Regions from separate parts of the Polaromonas sp. P4_F6 genome, predicted to be linked through region 1. Evidence: riboswitches for the same ligand, from Rfam matches in the RefSeq annotation. Region 1 holds a riboswitch; the other holds the start of a gene.
What was found. A riboswitch is a leader RNA that binds a small molecule or an ion and turns the genes downstream of it on or off. The one in region 1 is predicted to bind glycine.

Region 1 (3,396 bases):
CCCCACCGCCTACGCCGCGGCCCTGCAGGCCACCAGCGCGGAACTGGGCGTGATCATCCCGCCGTCCATCCCCATGATTCTTTATGGCGTCAGCGCCGAGGTCTCCATTGGCGAACTCTTTATCGCCGGCTTCGGCCCGGGCTTGCTGATCGGCTTCGCGCTCATGCTGTTCGTGCACCTGTACTGCCGCTGGAAGGGCTGGGGCAAGCACGATGGCGACGGACGCCTGAGCTTCGGCAAGGCGACCTGGCAGGCGGGCTGGGCGCTGCTGATGCCGGTGATCATCCTGGGCGGTATTTACGGCGGGATTTTCACGCCGACCGAGGCGTCCGCGGTGGCGGTGTTCTACGCACTGGTCGTCGGCGTCGTGATCTACCGTGAAATCAAGCCGGCCGACCTCTACGCCATCCTGCGCAAGTCGGTGCTCTCCAGCGCCGTGATCATGTTCATCATTGCCAACGCCGGGCTGTTCGCCTTTTTGATCACCCGGGCCGGCGTGCCGGATGCCATCGGCCATTGGCTGGAGGCCGTGCTGCAGTCGCCCGCCCTCTTCCTGCTGGGCGTCAACGCGGCGCTGTTCGTCATCGGCATGTTCATCGAGACCAGCGCCGCCATCATCGTGCTGGCGCCCATCCTGGCCCCGGTAGCGGTGCATTTCGGCATAGACCCGGTGCACTTCGGGCTGGTGATGGTGGTCAACCTCGCGCTGGGCATGATCACACCGCCTTTTGGCGTGAACCTGTTCGCGGCCTGCACCGTCGCCAGGATATCGCTGGACCGCATCGTCACCCACCTGCTTCCCTTTGTAGTGGTCATCCTGGCCTGCCTGATGGTGATCACTTACGTACCGCAGCTGTCGCTGGGCCTGCGCGACCTGGTCTACGCCAAATAGCTTTTTTCAAGCGGGGGTTTCACGCCGCTGTCATCTGCGCAAGCCATGCTCGGGCTTTCATTTCAGGATGAAATCCATGCAGCTCCACAAAACCGAACGTGCCCGCGCCGAGCTCAGGCCCGGCGTGAGAACGCTTGGCCAGCGCGAGCGCACCCTGCTGCTGATGGCCGACGGCAGCAAATCCGCCCAGGATTTCCGACCGCTGTTCGACGGTGACGGCGAGGCCATCGCCCTGCGCCTGCTGCGCGAAGGCTTTCTGGAAGCGCATCCGGGCAAGACATCCACGTCGGCGGCAGCACCCCCAGCCGCGCCGGCACCCACACCCGCGCAGTTGCAAAACTTCCCGAGTCCCGAAACCACCCAGGCCATCCAGGTATCGGCCGACCAGTTTGAAGGCAAGCGCTCACTGGCCACAACGCGCATGTTCCTGTTCGACATCTGCGAGCGCATGTTCGCCCGGCGCGATCCGGTCATGGCCGAGCGCTTTCGCGAGGCGCTGCGCAATGCCAAGGACCGCGAGAGCATGCTCACGGCTTCGCGCGACATGATCGAGGAAATCGAGAAAATCGCGGGCCACGAGCGCGCCGACTCCATCAGCGAGCGCATCGCCATGCTGCTGCCGCAGCACCAGGCGGCCTAAGTTACACTTCCGGGGTCAGGAGAGAGTTTTCCCAGCGAAAACCGCCGAAGGCGCACGTACACCCCCTTTTGGTGCACTGAACGCTCAGGCAAAAGGACTGGCAACCGCCCTGCGGCGCACCACGCGGCAAGGCGTTCCCTACTGGAGAGAGGCCGTCGCCAGGACGACCCACCGAAGGAGCAAACCCGCATCGCCGGGCGAATCTCTCAGGTAAAGTGGACAGCAGGGGCAACTCATGGATCCAGAACCTGTTTGCCCCTCCCCGGAGAATGCCTTGTCCGATTCGTCCACCTCTTCCGCCGCGCCCGAAACCCTGCTGAAAACGCCGCTGCACGCGCTGCACCTGGAGCTGGGCGCGCGCATGGTGCCTTTTGCGGGCTATTCCATGCCGGTGCAATACCCCGCGGGCCTGATGGCCGAGCACCACCACACACGCCAGGCTGCCGGGCTCTTTGACGTGTCCCACATGGGCCAGTTGCGCCTGGTGGGCGCCGACGCCGCTGCGGCGCTGGAATCTTTGATCCCCGTCGACGTGATCGACCTGCCCGCCGGCAAGCAGCGCTACGGCCTGCTGCTCAACGACGAGGGCGGCATCATCGACGACCTGATGTTCTTCAACCGCGATTACGCCCATGGCGGCGACCTGTTCGTCATCGTCAACGGCGCCTGCAAGGTCGGCGACATCGCGCACATCCAGGCAAAGATAGGCACGCGCTGCGAAGTCATCCCCATGCCCGAGATGGCGCTGCTGGCGCTGCAGGGCCCGCAGGCCGTGGCCGCGCTGCAGCGCCTGGCGCCCGGCGTCGAAAAGCTGGTGTTCATGACCGGCGGGCGCTTCACGGTGGCCGGCTGCGACTGTTTCCTCACGCGCAGCGGCTACACCGGTGAAGACGGCTTTGAAATTTCCGTCCACGGCTCGCAGGCCGAGACGCTGGCGCGCGCGCTGCTCGCCCAGCCCGAGGTCAAGCCCATAGGCCTGGGCGCGCGCAACTCGCTGCGCCTGGAAGCGGGCCTGTGCCTTTACGGCAACGACATCGACACCACCACCACACCCGTGGAAGCCAGCCTCAACTGGGCCATGCAAAAAGTGCGGCGCACCGGCGGCGCGCGCGCGGGCGGTTTCCCCGGCGCGGACAAAATCCTGGCCCAGCTGGCCGACCCCGCCACGCTGGCGCGCAAACGCGTGGGCCTGGTGGCGCTGGAGCGCGTTCCCGTGCGCGACCACACCGAGCTGCAAGCCGCCGACGGCACAAGCATCGGCGAAGTCACCAGCGGCCTGCTGGGCCCGACCATCAACCAGCCGGTGGCCATGGGCTATGTGAAACCCGAATTCGCCGCCCTGGGCACACGCGTGAACGCCATCGTGCGCGGCAAGGCCGTGCCCATGGAAGTCGCGGCCATGCCTTTTGTCCCCAACCGCTACTACCGTGGATAACCGTGGTTAAGCGCAGCTAAAGCCTTCTTTCCCCACCCCTCAACCCTCCGGAGATTCTCATGACCGTCAAATACACCGAAGACCACGAATGGCTCAAGATTGAAGGCGACACCGCCACCGTCGGCATCACCGTGCATGCGCAGGACGCACTGGGCGACGTGGTGTTTGTGGACCTGCCCGCCGTGGGCACGAGCTTCGCGCAAAAGGAAACCGCCGGCGTGGTCGAGTCGGTCAAAGCCGCCGCCGACGTCTACATGCCCGTGAGCGGCGAAGTGACCGCCATCAATGAAGCCCTGAAGGACGACCCGTCCCTGGCCAACAGCGACCCCATGGGCGCCGGCTGGTTCTTCAAGATCAAGCTGTCCGACCCTTCGCAGCTCGACGCGCTGATGGACGAAACCCGCTACACCGCCTTCGCGGCCTGATTTC
Region 2 (3,396 bases), on a different contig from region 1:
AGGGCCGTGCACCCAGTGTGCGGCCAAACCAACTTTTACTTACAAAAAGGCGGACGCAAAAGCGACAAGCAGCGGGAATACCCCGGGGTGATCCGTGGTTTTTTTGTCGAAAGAAGAGGGCGCCAAGGTAGCGCGCCAAGCGCCTTTTCTGATAAGTCGGCGTTACAAATCGCGGCCGGCGGTCGTGGCGCGCGACGCATCGATCTTGCCGAGCAGCCACTGCAGTCCGGCCAGGTGCTGCTGGTCGTGGCTGCACAGGTAGTGCACCAGGCTGCGCAAGCTCAGCGCGCCGTAGCCCTCGAACTCCGCCGTGCGCTCCAGCGCCTCTGGCGTGAGGCCCGCGAGAAGCTCCAGGGTCTTGGCGCGCGCCACGCGAAAAGCCGCCAGGGCTTCCCGCGCGTCGGCTGTTGCGTAGCCGCGTTCGCGCTCCAGCGCATACCCGTCCAGCGATGCCAGCAGCGGGTTTGTCTCCGCCAGCGTGCGCTGTATGCGCACATGGTAGCCATCGATCTCAATGTCCCGCACATGGCAGACCTGGCCCAGTGCCGAGAAGGTCTCGCTCGGGATGCCGTCCCAGGACTGCGGTGTCCAGTTGCGGTGGCTTTCGGGAATGGCCGCGTAAAACAGCTCCAGCTGGCGCGGGAAATCCGCCATGGCCTGCAGGGTTGCCGGGTTCAGCGGCGCGGGAACGCTCATTGAGCGCCCCTGTGTGCCGACGGCCAGAGCAGCGCCTGCGCCACGATGACGCGCTCGCCGTTAAAGGTCGCCGCCGGCGAGCCGTAAAGCGTGTAACCCAAAGCCAGGGCTTCGCTCACGCGATGGCAAAAACTTGCGTCATCCGGGCCGGTGAGCAAACGGTAAATGGGGAGGCCGTCGGGCGGCATGTTCGTGGCTGATGTCATGGCGGCATGGGGGCTGGTGAACGGAGGGCGATATTACCGTGTCCGCCCCCATGCTGCACAGGCGCCCGCCCTCAGGCTTTCGCCATGCCCGGCAATAGCATGCTGCGCTCCCGCCCCGGCATGCCGGTAAACGCAAAATCGACTTCCGGCACGCGCCCGCTCACGATGTCGGCAATCGCCGCGCCCGAGCCGCAGGCATGCGTCCAGCCCAGCGTGCCATGGCCCGTGTTGAGGAACAGATTGGACGTTTTGCTTTTGCCGATGTAAGGCACGTTGCTCGGTGTGGCCGGGCGCAGGCCGGTCCAGAACTGCGCGCCTTCGCCGTCCGTCATCTCCGGGAAGAGCTGCTTCACGCGGCGGACGATGGCCTGGCAGCGCACCAGGTTCAGCTCGGTGTTGTAGCCGTTGAGTTCCGCCGTGCCCGCAATGCGCAGGCGATTGCCCAGGCGCGAGAACACCAGCTTGTACTCGTCGTCCGTCAGGCTCACCTGGTAAGAGGCCGCCTCGTTGATCACCGGCAGCGTCACCGAATAACCCTTGGCCGGGTAGATGCGCAGGCTTTGCCCCAGTTTTTTGGCCCAGGGCGCGCTGAAGGCGCCCAGGCACATCACATAGGCGTCGGCCTTGAGCGTTTCAATGCGCCCGCCCGCCTCGCCGCTGCCCCTGGCGACCTGCACACCATCGAGTTGCCCGCCGCTGGCCTGCACGTCAAGGATGGTGGTGTTGTAGAGAAACTTGACGCCTGCCTGCTCGCAGCGCGCGGCCAGCGCGGCGGTAAAGGCCTGGGCGTCGCCCGACTCGTCGCTGGGCGTCATGCTGCCGCCCACGATGCTGCCGCGGCACTGGGCCAGCGCGGGCTCTATGGCCACACACTCTTCGGCGGTTTTCATGTCCAGCTCGCAGCCGTGCTCACGCATGATGCGCGCCGGTTCTTGCGCGGCGTCGTATTCGGCCTGGCTGGTGTAGAAATGCAGGATTCCCTGGGTCTTCGCGTCGTACTGCAGGCCCAGTTCGGCTCGCAGTTTTTGCAGCGCACCGCGGCTGTACATGCCCAGGTTCACGATCTGCCGGATGTTTTGCGCGGTGCGCGCCGGCGTGCAGTTGCGCAGAAACTCCAGGCCCCACAGCCACTGGTTCACATCGGCGCGCAGCCGGAATAGCAACGGCGCGTCCTCGCGCGCCAGCCACTGCAACACCTTGAGCGGCGCGCCCGGGTTGGCCCAGGGCTCCGCATGGCTGACGGAAATCTGCCCGCCGTTGGCAAAACTGGTTTCCATCGCGGCCGCGCCGCGCCGTTCGATGACCGTGACTTCGTGTCCGCGCTGCGCCAGATACCAGGCCGTCGTGACCCCCGTGACACCCGCACCCAAAACCATGACTTTCATGGTGATTCCTTCTCAAGCAGAAATGGCAGTTGCGCAAGCGCCATGGCTTGGGGGTGCTTGAATCAAAAAAAGAATCATGGCAACCGCCAAGCCATCAGGTGCTTGCGGCCGCTTCCACTGTCCTTGTTACCTGAGAGATTCAGCCGCGGCTTACGCTTGGGGCTTTGCTCCTTCGGTGCGCCGCACCTTGCATGCGGCGTCTCTCCAGACGGCTGTGTGTTTCCGGGCAGTACGGGACCTGAGCGATTATGGAAGTTTGCGCCTTCGGTGGCTGCCTTGCGGCAGCGCTCTCCTGCTTGAACGCCTTGAATTTACCACCTAAGCCCTGTTCGCCAAGGGCCCAGGGGGCATTAGTACAGGTCCAGCGGGGTGATTTGGCGGCTTAATAGTAGCGGCGCATGCGGGGCTTCAGCCTTCGCACACCGAGCGCACAAACTCCGCCTTGGCCTCGGTATAGGCCTCGCGGTCGGCCGGGTATTTGGCCGCCAGCTCGGCCTTGAGCGCCGCATAGTGCCAGGCCAGCGCGGCGTCCGCGCGCAGCGCATCCCGAAATTGCAGGCGCTGCGCCCACACCGGGCCGCCGTGCACCACCAGGTGCAGGTGGTGGGTGCGGTGGCTGTCGGCCCAGCGCATCAGCCACTGGCGGTCGACCAGCGTCGCGTTGAATTCGGCTGAGGTCGTATAGTCCTGCGCGCACAGCGGCGCCACCAGCGCCCTGGCCGCCGCCATGGAGGCCACGCCGCCCAGGATGTCTATCACCGGCTTGGCCGCCAGCCCCGGCACCGCCGTGCTGCCCATATGCTCTATCGCGATGAAGTCATCGGGAAACAGCGCCAGCAGCCGTTCCCGCTCAGCCTCAAACATCGCGGGCCAGTGCGGGTCGTAGGCCCGCAGCGCCACCTCCTCGTGGATGGCGGCCTGCAGCGACTCGGCGTCCGTCATGGTGAGGCCTTAACGCAGCGCCACCACGGCCCGGCGCGCCAGCACCAGGCGCTCGTCCAGGTAGGCGCCGTAAAAATCCGGGATGGCCGCGCCCACCAGCGGCTCGGCCAGTGCCTGCCCCTGCGGGCCCAGAAACAGCACCGTGGGCGTAAACGTCGCCTTGGCGG

Region 2: linked by a shared signal. The riboswitch ahead of AC1DUN_RS10050 (D-amino acid dehydrogenase) and the one ahead of gcvT (glycine cleavage system aminomethyltransferase GcvT) in region 1 are both predicted to bind glycine.

Annotation. Positions count from the first base shown of each region.
Region 1 is NZ_JBFUJQ010000010.1:166,694-170,089, forward strand. It holds gene AC1DUN_RS20700 (TRAP transporter large permease) at 1-892, shown strand, start outside; gene AC1DUN_RS20705 (hypothetical protein) at 969-1,532, shown strand; glycine riboswitch at 1,539-1,642, shown strand; glycine riboswitch at 1,664-1,765, shown strand; gene gcvT (glycine cleavage system aminomethyltransferase GcvT) at 1,807-2,967, shown strand; gene gcvH (glycine cleavage system protein GcvH) at 3,027-3,392, shown strand.
Region 2 is NZ_JBFUJQ010000003.1:139,568-142,963, reverse strand. It holds gene AC1DUN_RS10060 (DinB family protein) at 163-678, opposite strand; gene AC1DUN_RS10055 (DUF1737 domain-containing protein) at 693-902, opposite strand; gene AC1DUN_RS10050 (D-amino acid dehydrogenase) at 974-2,287, opposite strand; glycine riboswitch at 2,396-2,505, opposite strand; gene AC1DUN_RS10045 (GrpB family protein) at 2,696-3,229, opposite strand; gene AC1DUN_RS10040 (thioredoxin domain-containing protein) at 3,239-3,396, opposite strand, start outside.